2 regions of the Flexivirga sp. genome follow, and region 1 is predicted to be linked to the other one. Evidence: riboswitches for the same ligand, from Rfam matches in the RefSeq annotation. Region 1 holds a riboswitch; the other holds the start of a gene.
What was found. Region 1 has a riboswitch for ZMP and ZTP ahead of ACTHL4_RS09120 (bifunctional 5,10-methylenetetrahydrofolate dehydrogenase/5,10-methenyltetrahydrofolate cyclohydrolase). Riboswitches for the same ligand answer to the same signal wherever they lie in the genome.
Positions count from the first base shown of each region.

Region 2: another riboswitch for ZMP and ZTP. It lies ahead of purH (bifunctional phosphoribosylaminoimidazolecarboxamide formyltransferase/IMP cyclohydrolase); the one in region 1 lies ahead of ACTHL4_RS09120 (bifunctional 5,10-methylenetetrahydrofolate dehydrogenase/5,10-methenyltetrahydrofolate cyclohydrolase).

Region 1 is NZ_JBQCGS010000053.1:7,448-14,894, reverse strand. It holds gene ACTHL4_RS09130 (error-prone DNA polymerase) at 1-438, shown strand, start outside; gene ACTHL4_RS09125 (class I SAM-dependent methyltransferase) at 398-1,165, opposite strand; partial or broken gene ACTHL4_RS09120 (bifunctional 5,10-methylenetetrahydrofolate dehydrogenase/5,10-methenyltetrahydrofolate cyclohydrolase) at 1,175-2,041, opposite strand; ZMP/ZTP riboswitch at 2,065-2,142, opposite strand; gene ACTHL4_RS09115 (HIT family protein) at 2,139-2,417, opposite strand; gene ACTHL4_RS09110 (LacI family DNA-binding transcriptional regulator) at 2,742-3,827, opposite strand; gene ACTHL4_RS09105 (MFS transporter) at 3,920-5,242, shown strand; gene ACTHL4_RS09100 (helix-turn-helix domain-containing protein) at 5,303-5,674, shown strand; gene ACTHL4_RS09095 (ClpP family protease) at 5,678-6,271, opposite strand; gene ACTHL4_RS09090 (ClpP family protease) at 6,268-6,891, opposite strand; gene ACTHL4_RS09085 (transporter substrate-binding domain-containing protein) at 7,003-7,447, shown strand, end outside.
Region 2 is NZ_JBQCGS010000105.1:11,924-19,370, forward strand. It holds gene ACTHL4_RS17095 (adenylate/guanylate cyclase domain-containing protein) at 1-588, opposite strand, end outside; gene ACTHL4_RS17100 (cyclic nucleotide-binding domain-containing protein) at 730-1,158, shown strand; gene purH (bifunctional phosphoribosylaminoimidazolecarboxamide formyltransferase/IMP cyclohydrolase) at 1,290-2,897, opposite strand; ZMP/ZTP riboswitch at 2,928-3,004, opposite strand; gene purN (phosphoribosylglycinamide formyltransferase) at 3,036-3,677, opposite strand; gene ACTHL4_RS17115 (TraR/DksA family transcriptional regulator) at 3,692-4,048, opposite strand; gene ACTHL4_RS17120 (cell division protein PerM) at 4,074-5,294, opposite strand; gene ACTHL4_RS17125 (DUF192 domain-containing protein) at 5,452-5,826, shown strand; gene ACTHL4_RS17130 (prepilin peptidase) at 5,823-6,482, shown strand; gene ACTHL4_RS17135 (hypothetical protein) at 6,543-7,447, shown strand, end outside.

The sequences.
Region 1 (7,447 bases):
CAGCCACCGCTGTTGCCGGAGCTGTCCATCGGCGAACTGCTGATGCACGACCTGCAGGCGACCGGGATCAGTCCGGGCGATCACCCGATCCGGCATGTCCGCGCCGATCTGGATGCGCGTGGTGTGCTGCCGATCGAGCAACTGCAAGGTTTCCAGACCGGTCGCCGGGTGCACGTCGGTGGAGTGGTCACCCATCGGCAGCGCCCGGCGACGGCGGGTGGCATCACCTTCGTCAATGTGGAGGACGAGACCGGCATCCTGAATGTCATTGTGTCGCGGGGTGTTTGGCACCGCTATCGGCGCATCGCACGTGCGTCGCCGGCCATGGTGGTGCGCGGCATCCTGGAGCGTTCCGAGGACGGTGTCACCAACTTGCTCGCCGATCGTCTGGAGCACCTCACGATCCATGTGCGGACCAGGTCCCGCGACTTCCGGTGACGGTCACCCGGCGCGCGAGGAAGACCCACTCCTTGCCCGGCCGGTCCGGCGCGTCGCGTACCTCGACGACCTCGAAGCCGTGTCGGGCAAGGTCGCGCGTGATCTCGTCATACTCGCGAAAACGCAGTGTCGATGCCGACCTGATCGCTTCACCGTCCATCCGGGTCACGGACTCGAAGGTCACCAGCGGGAGCGGCACCTCGGTCACCGTTCTACTGACAACACTGTGTGTCCCGTCCGGGTGGACCCGCTCGGTCTCAGGCACCTCCCACGCCTCCCAGGCACGCACCTGCGGCCGACGCGTCTCGAAGACAAACCACCCTCCGTCCCGCAGCACATCGTGTACGGCGTCCAGGGTCGCCGCCCAGTCCGCGTCGTCCACGAAGACCTGGGCGACATTGCCGGTCATCACCGCGAGGTCAGCATCGCGCACCCGCCCGGCCAATGCCATCGCGTCACCCTCGAGCCAGGTCACCCGGTCGGCATACGGCTTGGCTCGCGCGACATCGAGCGAGGCGATCGCCGGATCGACACCGGTGACCTCGAGCCCGCGTTCCGCGAGCAGCACTGCGAGACAACCGGTGCCGCAACCGACGTCGACGACCTTCCGGACACCGAGCTCATCGAACATCGCCGCATAGACATCCAGGTCGCTGCGATCATCGTCGAACACGTCATAGAGCACGGCAAGTCTCGGATCGGCGAAGACAGCATCGGGTGGGCGCATGACCCGACGTTAGGACCGTGCCCCCGCCGGCTGCACGCGGTTTTCGGCGGCGGTGATCGTCTGCTCCATCAGCACCGCGATGGTCATCGGCCCGACGCCGCCGGGCACCGGCGTGATGTATGACGCCCGCGTCGCTGCTGCCGAAAACTCAACATCTCCAACGTTCCCCGGGTTTTAGCCGGCGTCGATGACGACCGCGCCCGGCTTGATCCACGCGCCGCGGACCAGTTCCGGACGACCGACCGCCGCGACCACGATGTCCGCCGCCGCGACCTCCTCTGCGAGGTGGGTGGTGCGCGAGTGGCAGAACGTCACCGTCGCATCCCGCGCGAGCAACAGCAGGCCGACCGGCTTGCCGAGGATCGCGCTGCGTCCGACGACGCACACCCGCTTGCCGCTGATCGGCAGCTCGTACGCGTTTAGCAGCCGGACGATGCCTTCCGGTGTGCAAGAGTGAAAACCGTCGGCGGACAGGCCCATCGACGCGAAACTGTGCATCGTGACGCCGTCAACGTCCTTCTCCGGTGCGATCGCCTCGAAGACCGCGAGTTCGTCGACGTGCTGCGGCGCGGGGTGCTGCACCAGGATGCCGTCGACGGAGCCGTCCTCCGACAGCGCTCGCACGGCGGCAACCGCTTTCTCGGTCGACGTCCCTGCCGGCAGCTGGACGCGTCGTGACTCCAGCCCGAGCTGGCCGGCGCGGCGTTGCTTCATCCGGACGTAGGTGTGCGATGCAGGGTCGTCACCGATGAGCACGGTGGCGAGGCATGGTGGACGCCTCTGCGCCGCGGCGAAATTCGCGGCACGCTCGGCGACGTCCGCGAAGATCTCCCGGGACACGGCGGTGCCGTCCAGAATCTGTGCAGTGGTGGCCATCAGCAGACTCCTCTTCCGATCAGGAGTCGTACCCAGGCGGGCGATACGACGAACTCACACTCCCCGGTGGTGCCCCACCTTCGCCAGTCGTGTGCGCTCAGTCTATCGATGCCCGCAGCCGGGCGGCGAAGCCGGCACGTGCGTCGGCGTGGACGTAGCGCGCGTCGCGATGCCGCAGGTAGAGATCGTCCCCGTCATACCTCGGAAGCACGTGCACGTGCAGATGCCAGACGTCCTGGTCGCCAGCGGGCTCATTGTGCTGTCGAGTCGAAACTCCTTGGCACCCATAGGTTTCCCGCATCGCGATCGCGATGTCGCGAGTCAGGTCCCACACTGCATGGCCGACCTCGCGCGGCACGTCGTAGAGGTTCTCCACACATGCTCGTTCGGTATGACGAGCGCGCCACCGTCGTTCTCGGGCCACCATTTCGGCGCAATCCGGGCGAAGACCAACTCGCGCCGCACGACGAGATCCGTCGCTGCGTTGCGGTCGTCCCACTCCCCGCGCACGAACGCGCAGAACGGGCAGCGGTATCCGGCTGGTTCGTGCCGCCACAGGGAAGTCTCCATCGACGGTGAATCTACCTGACCAGTGGTTGGCGGCGCACCCACGCCGAGTCGCACACGTCCCGTCGAGTGGCACCTCTGCAGGTGTGCCAGTCGGCGCCAACTGTGCCAGTCGCGGGTGTGGTTGCGACCGTCAATGGGCGCCAGCGGGGGCCGGACCGGTGGTGTCACCCTCGCGCAGCGTCACCGGCACCACGATGTCGGACACGGACTCACCGGCGAGCAGCGCACGCACCACGTCTCCGACAGCGCGGCCCTTGTCGATCGGGTGCTGGTCGATCGTGGTCAGCGTCCGCGGAAACCACGGCAGCGAGACACCGTCGTATCCGGTCACCGAGAGGTCCTCGGGCACGCGCAGCCCGCGGTCCAGTGCGGCCTGCACCGCACCCGCCGCCAGCAGGTCGCTCTGCGCGATGATCGCGGTCGGCGGCCGCTCAGCGTCCAGCAACAGCCGTGCAGCAGCGTAGCCAGAATCGAAGTCCGGCTCCTCCGCCTCGATCAGCGGCGCGGTCGCGAACACGTCGCGCACCCCGATCGCCCGGTCTCGCGTGTCCGGGAAACGGCTGCGCCGCACCTGGGCGATCGTGCGTGGGCCGGTCGTCCCTCCCCACGCCAACGGCATCATCACGTGCCCGACCCGGCGGTGGCCGAGATCGTGCAACAGCTGCGCGATGGTGCGAGAGGCCGCACGCTCGTCCGCGGTCACCTGCACATCGGCCCCGCGCGGTGCGCCCGTTCCGACGATCGGCACTCCCCGACCGGCGAATTGCTCTGCCAGCAGGTTGTTCTCGTCGCCGCAGAGCATGAAGACCGCAGCATCCGCCGCGACGCGTGATACCTGGGGCCCGCTGTCGCCATACCCCTCGGCTGTATCGGGCAACAGCAGCAATCCGTGCCCCATCTCACCGAGCACCTGGGACAGGCCGTCGAGCACCGAGACGACATACGGGTCGCGGAAGGCGTGCAGGATGCGCCGCTCCACGACCGCCGCGATCACCCCGCTGCGTCCCTGACGCAAGGACGACGCCATCGGATCCGGCCCCCCGTAGCCGAGTTCTGCGGCGGCCGCCCGGACGCGTTCCGCGGTCTCCGTGGCGACCGGTTTGTTGCCGCTGAAGACCAGCGACGCCGTCGAGGTCGCAACCCCGGCCAGGTCCGCCACGTCACGCAGAGTGACCCGCGGGGTCGTCCCGTGACCCGCTTGACCTGCGACTGGCATGTGGAGCAGACTATCGAATCGATTCGATCGAATCGATTCGACGGCTCCCGGATCTCCCCGACCGACTGGAGTCGCACCAGGAGAGGAACGGCATGACGATGACCGAGCGGGCGGCACCACCACTGGCCGCCCGGCCCGACGACGCCCAGATCCGCCGGGCGATCCTCGCCGTCACCGTCATGTTCGCCCTCAACGGTGCGGCGTTCACCACATTCGCGTCCCGCCTGCCCGACGTGAAGTCGCTGCTCGGCCTGTCGCCCGCCGGCCTCGGGCTCTTCCTGATCTCCGGCTCGATCGGCAGCGTGCTCGGTTTGCCGATGTCCGGTTGGATCGCCGGCCGTCTCGGTTCCCGGGTCGCGGTGCGGCTCGCCGCGCTGCTCACCACCGCGGCATACATCGGCACCGCGACATCGGTGGCCACTCGCCACCACTGGACCGCCGTGGCGTTCCTCGTCGTCGCCGGGTGGGGCATCGGCCTCTGGGACGTCGTGATGAACCTGGAGGGCGCCATCGCCGAGCGGCATCTCGGCCGCTCGATCATGCCTCGCTTCCACGCCCTGTTCAGCGGCGGCACCGTGCTGGCGGCCCTCATCGGGGCTGGAGCGACCGCCGCGCACGTCCCGGTCTGGTTGCACGTGGGCGCCATGATGTGTCTCCTCGCCGGCGTCGGGTTGTGGGCCACCCATGGTTTCGGCACCCTGCCGCGGTTGCCCGAGAAGGCACCCGGGACGACGCCCGATCCGGCTGCGGGCGAACGGGTTTCGCATCTCAGCGTGTGGCTCGACCCGCGCGTCCTGTTGATCGGCGTGGTGACGCTCGTCGCGGCGTTCACCGAGGGCACCGCCAACGACTGGTTGTCGCTGGCGTTCGTCGAGGGGCACCACGTCCCGACGTGGGCGGGCGTGCTGGCGTTCGCCACCTTCCTGTCCTGTATGACGGCAGGGCGCCTCATCGGCACCAAACTGCTCGACCGGTTCGGTCGCGTCCCGGTGTTGCGGGTCTGCTTCGCTCTCGCCGTCGTCGGTTGCCTCGTCGTCGTCTTCGCGCCGACCGCGCTGGCCTACGCCGGCATCGTGGTCTGGGGCTTCGGCGTCTCGCTCGGCTTCCCGGTGGGGATGAGCGCCGCGGCGGACGACCCGGTGCGTGCGAATGCGCGCATCTCGGTCATCAGCACCATCGCCTACACCGCGTTCCTCGCCGGGCCGCCGCTGCTGGGACTGCTGGGTGAGCACGTCGGAGTGCTGCACGCACTGCTGGCCGTGGGCGCCGCCGCGACCATCGCCCTGGGCCTGGTGCCCGCGGTGCGCGAGCCGGACGACCTGGCGGTCACTACCGCGGCGCCGGCCGAGCCGCACTTCCCCGCGTGCACCACGTCCGACCCGGCCGTCCTCCCACCGGGCTCCTTCCGCGAGTGACGGGTTCTGCCCAGAGCAGAAAACGTGGGTACGGCGGGCCGGCGAGGCTACCGTCGATCCATGGGTGAAGTGCGACAGCTCCGGCAGCAACGTTCGATCGTCGAGCCGCTCTGGCGGGAGGTGCTCGGCGCGCAGTTGCGACTGCTCCGCCTGCACCGGCGACGCACCATCACCACCACCGCGCAACGCGCGGGCATCTCCGCGCAATACCTCTCGGAGGTCGAACGCGGCCGCAAGGACCCCTCATCGGAGGTCGTCGCAGCCATCGCTGGTGCCCTGGACTGCACTCTGGCGGAGGTCACCGACCTGACCGTCCGGGGGCTGCGCCGGGAGTCCGCGCGCGCCCGGGCCGAGCAGCTCCTGGAGCTGCCCGGCGGCGCCGTTCGGTCGGCACCGGCGCCACTGCGCGGCCCCGTCGCACTGGCAGCCTGACCTTCAGCTGCTGCGATAGGCCATCACCTCATCGGCCAGGCCATAGTCGACGGCCGCCTGCGGCGTGAAGATCCGGTCGCGGTCGGTGTCCTTGCGCAGGGCATCGATCGGCTGGCCCGTGTGGTGCGCCAGCACCTCTTCGGCCTCCGAACGCAGCCGGATCACCTCGTCTGCCGCCAGAATGATGTCCGGTATGGCGCCGCGGCCGCTGCCGGACGGCTGGTGCAGCAACACCCGGGAGTGCGGCAGCACGCTGCGTCTGCCCGGTGCGCCGGCCGCCAGCAGGATCGCGGCCGTCGAGCAGGCCTGGCCGACACAGGTCGTCGCGACCGGTGATCGCACGAACTGCATGGCGTCATACACGGCGAACGTCGCGGTCAGCGAGCCACCCGGCGAATTGATGTAGAGATTGATCTCCTGGTCCGGGTTCACCGACTCCAGGTGCAGGATCTGCGCGATCAGCGCATTGGAGACACCGTCGTCGATCTCCGTGCCGAGATAGACGATCCGCTCCGACAACAGGTGGCTGTAGACGTCCATCACCCGGTCACCGCGCGGCGACGAAGCGATCACGTTCGGGATGGTGTACGCACTCATGTCGCTTGCGAAACTCCTAGTCCGACAGGTGTTTTCCGTGGTTTGATGCGGTCGAGGTCATCGATGACCAGGTCGATGAACCCGTAGTCGACAGCGTCCTGGGCGGTGTACCAGCGATCGCGCAGTGAGTCCTCGAAGATGCGCTCCGCCGGCTGTCCGGTCAGCTCGGCGGTGATGCCGAGGACGGTGTCCCGGGTGTGCCGCAGATCGTCCGCCTGCAGCTCGATGTCGACGGCGGTGCCGCCGAAACCGGCACTGCCCTGGTGCATCAGGATCTTGGAGTGCGGCAGCGCGTAACGCTTGCCCCGCTGCCCGGCGGTGAGGATGAATTGCCCTGCACTGCAGGCCAATCCAAGCGCCAACGTCGAGACGTCGTTCGGGATCGCCTGCATGACGTCCATGATCGCGAGCATCGCCGGCACGGAACCGCCGGGTGAATTGATCCAGAAGCTGATGTCCGCGCGTGGGTCGGCGGCAGACAACAGGTAGAGCTGCGAGATGAGCCGAGTGCCGATCTCGTCGTCGAGCGCGGTGTCGAGGACGATGATCCGCTGATCGAGCAGATGCTCGGCGAGTTGCCGACTGAGTGGATGTGGTGGTCTGGGTTGTTCCTCGGACATGCCCTCAGGATCTGACAATGCCGTTGTGGAAAAACAGGTTTCACTGCTGTGAGCAGCGAACTCCGCGGTCGCGGCGCCCCGGACCCGCACCCTCGTCCGTAGGATCAGGTCATGACTGCGGACTCCGATCGAGCACGCGCCGACCTGGCTCCCGACGGGGTGCTGCGTGCGGCGATCAACCTCGGCAACCCGGTGCTGGCACATGGCGACGCCGACCGGCCCGGCGGGATCACGGTGGACCTGGCCCGCCAGGTCGCTGAGCGGTTGGGCGTCGAGGTCGAGTTCCACTGCTTCGACGCTGCGCGCAAGTCCTTCCACGAACTCGTCAAAGGACGCGCGACGCTCGGCTTCCTGGCCGTGGAGCCGGCTCGCGCGCGGGAGGTCACCTTCACGGCGCCCTACGTGCTCATCGACGGCGTGTATGCCGTGCCGGACGCGTCGTCCTGCACCACACCGTCGGATGTCGACGTCACCGGTGTGCGGGTCGGCGTGAAGGAGGGCTCGGCATACGACCTGTTCCTGACTCGGACGCTGCAGCACGCGACGGTCGTCCGCG
Region 2 (7,447 bases), on a different contig from region 1:
GCCGACCTCGTCCAGTGCCACCCCGTCACCGACCAGTTCGGCGACGATGTCCCCGACATACGTCTCGTCGACGCCGGCCGCCGACTCCAGCCGTTGCGCGGTGTTGACCGCGTCGCCGGTGACCGAGAACTGCCCGTCCGGCTGGTGTGACACGAACACCTCGCCGGAGTTGACGCCGATGCGGACGTGCAGCTCCTTGCCGATCTCGTCCTGGAAACGCCGGGACAACCCGGCCACCGCCTCGTGTATGGCGCCCGCGGCGCGCACCGCCCGCAGGGCGTCGTCCTCCCGGGTGCTGGGCACCCCGAAGACCGCCATGACGGCGTCACCGATGAACTTCTCGACCGTGCCCCCGTGCTCCCAGATCACCCGTGACACGGCCGCGAAGTAACGAGCGAGCCGGTCGCGGAGCGCTTCGGGATCGGCGAACTCGCCCAGCCCGGTGGAGCCGACGATGTCACAGAAGAGGATCACCACGTGTTTGCGCACCGGAGCCTGCAATGCACCCCGCGCCACCGCAGCACCGCACGAGGAGCAGAATCGCGCCTCCTCGGCCAGCTGCGCCCCGCACCGAGCACACGTCGTCACGAGGCGAACTTACCTCGCAGCACGGACGGATACGGTATGGCGTCGGTCGGCGGATCTGACCGGCGAAGGCCTGTCCGCGCTGCTAGGTTGGCTCGGTTACCGCACAGCTGCCACATCACTCAGTTCACAAGGGGTTCATCCATGGCAAGCGCCCAGTTGAAGCAGATTCTCGCGGGCATCGACCTGTTCGCCGGTCTCAGCCCGGCCGCCATCTCGCAGATCGCGGAAAGCGGGTCCACGTTCCGCGGTGGTCCGGGATCCAAGGTGATCACCGAGGGTGCCAAGGACAGCGGCCTGCGCGTGGTGCTCGAGGGCTCCGCCACGGTCAGCGTCGGCGACGAGGAACGCGGCCAGATCGGCGTCGGTGACTACGTCGGGGAGCTGTCGATGATCGACGGCGCCGCACGATCGGCGACGATCACGGCCGGTCCGGAAGGTGTGGAGACCTTCGCGCTCTCCCCCATGGCCTTCATGCCGCTGGTGCGCGGTGACGGAGACATCGCCGCGGCCCTGCTGAAGACGCTGGTCGCTCGGCTGCGCAAGGTCGAGGCGGCCGCGCACAAACAGTGAGACTCGTCCCGGACATCCGCCTCCGGGACGATGCCGGCTGACCGAGCCTGCGAGGTCGGCCGGAGGAGCGGCGCACAAGGGCTCAGTGACATTGACATGACTCGGCGGGAGCTTGCTCCCGCCGAGTCATTTCAATGCGCGAAGTGGCGGGTGCCGGTGAAGTACATGGTGATGCCGGCTTCCGTCGCAGCGTCGACGACCGCCTGATCGCGCATCGAACCACCCGGCGCGACAACGGCTTTCACACCCGCGTCGATCAGCACCTGCAGACCGTCCGGGAACGGGAAGAACGCGTCGGAGGCCGCGACCGAGCCGCGCGCCCGCTCCGCACCGGCGCGGTCGACCGCCAGGTGGCAGGAGTCGACCCGGTTGACCTGGCCCATGCCGACGCCGACCGAGGCACCCCCGGAGGCGAGCAGGATCGCGTTGGACTTCACGGCGCGGATCGCCCGCCAGGCGAACTGCAGGTCGGCCAGTGTCGCCTGGTCGGCCGGAGCACCGGAGACCAGCCGCCAGTTGGCGGCGTCGTCGCCACCGGTGACGTTGCCGTCCTCGTCACGGACCACGGCGTCGACCTTGTCCACCCGTTGCATGAGCATGCCGCCGCTGATCGGCCGGATCTCCACCGGGTCGCGCTGCTGCGCGTCCTGCGACGACAGCTTCAGCAACCGAATCGCCTTGCGCTTGCCGAGGATGTCGACCACGCCCGGCTCGAAGTCCGGCGCGACGACGACCTCGGTGAAGATGTCCTTGACGGTCTCGGCCATCTCGACCGTCACCGGGCGGTTCGTGGCGATCACGCCGCCGAAGGCCGACATCGGATCGCACGCATGTGCCTTGCGATGGGCGTCGGCGATGTCCGAACCGACAGCAATACCACAGGGATTGGCGTGCTTGATGACCGCGACGGTCGGCTGGTCGCCGTGGTCGTATGCCGCCCGCACCGCCGCATCGGCATCCACGTAGTTGTTGTACGACATCGCCTTGCCGAAGAGTTGCTCGGCCGAGGCGATGCCGGGCCGCCAGTGCCGGTAGAGCGCGGCACCCTGGTGCGGGTTCTCGCCATACCGCAGGTCCTGTGCCTTGCTGAAAGTCGCGCCGGACCAGCTCGGGAAGCCGCTGCCGTCGCTGGTGTCGACATACACGTTGCTGATCCAGTTGGCCACGGTGTTGTCGTAGTCGGCGGTGTGCTGAAAAGCCTGCGCGGCCAACAGCTTCCGCTGCTCAAGGGTGAACCCGCCGGCAGCGACGGCCTCGAGGGTGGCGGCATAGGCCTCCGGCGAGGTGACGATGGCCACGCTCGGGTGGTTCTTGGCGGCGGCACGGACCATCGACGGACCGCCGATGTCGATCTGCTCGATGCATTCGTCGGGGGTCGCTCCGGAGGCGACCGTCGCACGGAACGGATAGAGGTTGGAGACGACGAGCTCGAACGGCGCAACACCGAGTTGGTCCAGTTGCGAGAGGTGTTCGGGGATGCGGGTGTCGGCCAGGATGCCGGCGTGCACCTTCGGGTGCAGCGTCTTGACCCGGCCGTCCAGGCACTCCGGGAAGCCGGTGAGGTCCTCCACCTTGGTCACCGGGACGCCGAGACCCTCGATGAGTGCGGCGGACCCACCGGTGGAGACCAGCTCGACGCCGGCCTCGTGCAGGCCACGGGCCAGGTCTTCCAGGCCCGTCTTGTCATAGACGGAGATGAGTGCGCGCTTGATGGGACGACGGCCTTGTGGTTCGGACATGACTCTCCTTGCGAGGGTACGGGCAGTGCATGCGCGCACCCAGGCGGGCGATGCACGCGACTCCACTCCCTGGTGGTTACCCACCTGCGCCAGTCGTGTGAGACCAGGGTACCTGGGCCCGGATGCGCTCCGAGCTCGCTATTCGGCCGGCGGTACACGGACGCGGCGGCCGTCGACAGTGAATCCCTGCCTGGCCAGCCGGCCGACCCACTCCACCAGCTGGGGACGCTCGGCCTGCTTGATCCGCTCGGTCAATGAGTCGACCGTGTCGTCGTCCTGCACCGGCACGGCACACTGGGCCACGATCGCCCCGGTGTCCACTCCGGCATCGACGACGAAAAGCGTTGCGCCGGCGAGCTTCACGCCATACTCCAGCGCATCGCGCGGGCCGTGTATGCCGGGGAAGCTCGGCAACAACGCGTTGTGGCTGTTGAGGTAGCGGCCGCCGAACTCCGCGAGGAACCGCTCCCCCACCAGCTTCAAGAATCCGGCAGAGACGACCATGGCCGGTTCGTGGGCCGCGACCTGCTCGGTCAGCGCCGCGTCCCAGGCGGCGCGGTCCGCGAAGTCCTTGACGCGGCAGACGAAGGTCGGGATCCCGGCCCGTTCGGCCCGCGCGAGACCCTGGATGTCCGGTCGGTCGGCACCGACCGCGGCGATGCGCACGCCGTAGTCGGGGTCCTGCGATGCGTCGAGCAACGCTTGCAGGAGCGTCCCGGATCCGGACACGAGGACGACGACGGGCGCCGGGGACCCGGTCTGCGCGCGAGGGGATGCCACCCCGGAAAGCTACCTCAGCGCCCGGGCGTCCGCCGCGCGCAGGTGATGCAGGTCGTGGTCGTGGGCAGCGCCGCCAGCCGTTCGTCCACGATCGCGCCGCCGCAGTGTTCGCACCGGCCGTAGCTGCCGGCCCGCACGCGGGCCAGCGCCGCATCGATGCGGGTCAGCTGGGCGTTCGCGTCACGGCGCAGCGCGTCGACCATCGCTCGGTCGACGGCGATGGTGTGCCCCTCCGGGTCGTGCTCGTCATCGGCGTTGCTGTCCCGCAGCGCCGTCACCACGTCGTCGAAGGTGTCGTCGAGCAGCCCGGCGCGCGCGATCACCTCGCGGCGCAGTTCGGCCAGGATCGTCTCGGCACGGCCGGCGTCCATGCTTCTACCGTATGTCGCGTGCCGCTCAGCGGCGCAGCGCGCGTTTCCAGTGCAGGAAGAGCGTGGTCAGCAGCGCGCCGAGCAGCAGCTCCGCCACCAGCAGCGGGACGATCATCAAGGATGGCCCGATGTAGTCCAGCGAGCCGCCGCTGACACCGGCCGTGGACAGCCAGCTGAGCACCAGCACGATCGCCGCGGTCATCCCGGCGGCCTGAGCGGCGGTCACGGCCTTGGTCTTCAGGGACGCGTAGGTCGTCAGGTTGCCCAGCGACCGGTGGCCGACGAAACCGCCCAGCAGCACCGGGAGGACCGGTGCGAAAGCCGTCCCGGGCGGGAGCGCTCCGGCACCCGGCACGGCGCCGAGCACCGGGATCATCGGCAGCAGGCCACCGTGCACGGACGTCGCGCCGACACTGACCGCGCCGATGTGCACCGCGGCCCCGGTGGTCCACCCGGCCGACCACAGCAACAGATTGGGCAAGGCCGCGAGTTGACCGAGCCACAGCACCACTCCGCCGAGCAGCCCGGGGTGCAGCTGGCCGCCCACGTCGCCGACCGCCGAGGCGTGGGTCAGCACCAGGATCAGCACGATGAGCAGTCCGATCCCCAGGTAACCGACCACGCCCTCGGTCGCCGGACGTAGGGCCCGACGGGTGGACAAGGAGATGCGACCGTCCAGGAACGCCTTCGCCTGGTCGGCCACCGGTTCGTCGCTGCGCAACAGCGCCCACCCGCAGCCGACCAGGCCGACCACGACGGCCCCGGGCAGAACGGTCAACAGGTTGGGGTGGGCCGGACCGCTCAGCGACAGCCCGGTGACGAACAGCCCGGTCACGACATACCCGAGGACGTATGCCGCCGGCCCCTCCCACCAGGAGGCGCCGCGACCGGACAGGTGGGTCAGCATGGCCTTGGCCGCCATCCGCGCCAGCACGACCGCGAGGGCAGTCAACACCAACGGGGCGAACGTCACCGTGTGGCTGCCTGCCGAGGAGACCGACACATGGCCGCGGTGAGCCAGTGCCCAGCCGTCGCCGCTGAAGCTCAGCGCGTCGGTCCACGACGTGGTGCTCTGCGGGTCCGCCGCCCACGCGACCATCACCGGCACGATCAGCAGCAGCCCCAGCATCACCGCACCGACGGCGCCGTACCCGGCAGCGATCGACAGTTGTCGCCAGTCCCGCGGCTCCTCCGCGGAGGACAGGGACGTCGGCAGGGTGGTGCGCACGCGATCAAGGAGACTCATGTTGCGCCCCATGGTCCCTGCACCTCCCGCCGGCGTCCCGCCGACTCGCCGGTGTCCAGCAGATCGACAGGTTGTCGGCCGGGTCCGTGGACCCACCCACCGCCGCCGCCGGGCGGCTACGCTCGGGCGCGTCGGCGAGGCGACAGGGAGGGAAATCATGGAACACCGGACGCACCAGCGCACGTTCGGGCCCGGGCCGGACCGGTTGCTGCACAACGGGCGACCGGTGAGCGCCTGCGCCGTCGCCGACACCGCACGCAGCCGGCGCAAGGGACTGTTGGGCACCACGGCGGTCGAGGGCGCGCTGTGGCTGACGCGCTGTCCCTGCGTGCACATGATCGGCATGCGGTACCCCATCGACGTGGCGGTGCTCGACAAGCACGGCACGGTGCTGCACGTCACCACGCTGCGCCCCTGGTCAGGTATGACACGACCGCGGCTGCGCGGTGCCACCACGGTGGAGACGGCCGAAGGTGCGCTGGCCGCGTGGGGCGTGACCCGCGGGGACCGCCTCGCCGTCGTGCGCGCGTGAACTCCTGGCTGGTCGGCAGCATCGCGGGTGCCGTCGCGATCCCGGTCGCGCTGCTGTTGCGCCGCAGGCTGCGCACGGCGGCTCATCGCTACGACGACGAGCTCGACACCCCCGCCCGACACCACGCCTGGGTCGTGGTGGTGCTGCCGGTGATCGTGCTGCTGGTCGGCCGCGCCCTGGCCGAGAGCCACAACGCACTGCTCGCGCTCGCCTACTGCGTCAGCCTGCCGGTGTTCGCGGCGCTGGCCGCGATCGACCTCGACGTGCACCGCTTGCCCGACGCCCTGACCCTCCGGCTCGCGCCGGTCGCCGTGGTCATCGCGGCCGTCGCCAGTGCGTCCACCGGCGACTGGTTCGCCCTGCTGCGCGCGGTCCTCGCCGGCGCGGCCCTCGGGGCGGCATACCTGGTGCTGCTCCTGGTCTCTCGCGGCGGTGCGGGCCTCGGCCTCGGTGACGTCAAGTTGGCACTGGGCATCGGCACCTTGCTCGGCTGGTTCTCCTGGTCCGCGGTGCTCAGCGGCACGCTCATCGGTTTCATCCTCGGTGGCCTGTGGGCGGCAGGTCTGCTGATCACCCGCCGCGCGACCCGGCAGACTTACATCGCGTTCGGGCCGTTCATGATCGGTGGCACCGTGCTGGCACTTCTCGCGTCGTAGCTGGGACCGAAACAGGCCGCGCCCTCGCACGCGCGGCCCCAGCACGTGCGAGAGGCAGAGATGAACGAGCATTCCGCACCCTTTCTCGGGGTGATCGGCCGCGGCGGTGCCGGCGCGACCGACGAACTGTCGATGGTGGCCGTGGTCGACCCGGCCTCTCCGACGTGGGCCACCGATCTGTTCCGCAGCCGCGGCGCGAGCGGCGACGCGGTCGTCTTCGTGCCCGAACTCGAGCGGACACCACAGATCGGTCAGGGCACCCAGCTCGACGAGTTGCTGCCCGAGCGCAGTCCACGCGTCGCCGTCGTGACGTTGCCTACCCATGTGACCGGGATCCTCGCCGCGGTCCGCGATTGCGCCCCACGGTTCGGGCACCGGGCCGAACTCATCGCCGCCGTCCGTGCCCACGTCGCCGCTTCGGACGCCGGAGCCTGGCTGCGCCGCGTGGGCAGGCTCGAGTCGCCCAGCCCGTCCTTCGGACAACACCTGGGTTCGTGGTGGCCCTTCGGTGGCGGCTACTTCGTCACCCTGCACCCGGCCCCGGCGGTGCGACGGCGGCCGACGGCCGTCACGTCCGCAGCCACTCCGCGCGTGCTGCGCACGAGCAGTGCACCGGCGCGCCGCACGGCGGACGCCCTGCGGCGCGCCTACGCGGCCCAGCACCAGGAGGTGCTCGCCGTGCCGCATCGGCCGGCCGCACGGTGGGGCACCGACCGGGCGATCGAGTATGTCGCCACGCCGCACCCGGCCGCTCTGCAGCTGCCGGTGCCCGACGGACGATGCCCCTCCTGCGGCGACCCGATCTGGGGTCAGTGCGCCTTCTGCCATCTCCTGCCGCCTCGACTCGACCACTGGTTGCCGGTCTCCGTGCCGGGGGTCGCACCGCTCGCGGCGACGCCGGGACCGGCACCGGGGACGGCACCCGAGGCACCGCCCCCCACCGTCGGCAAGGCGTTCCAGCTGCC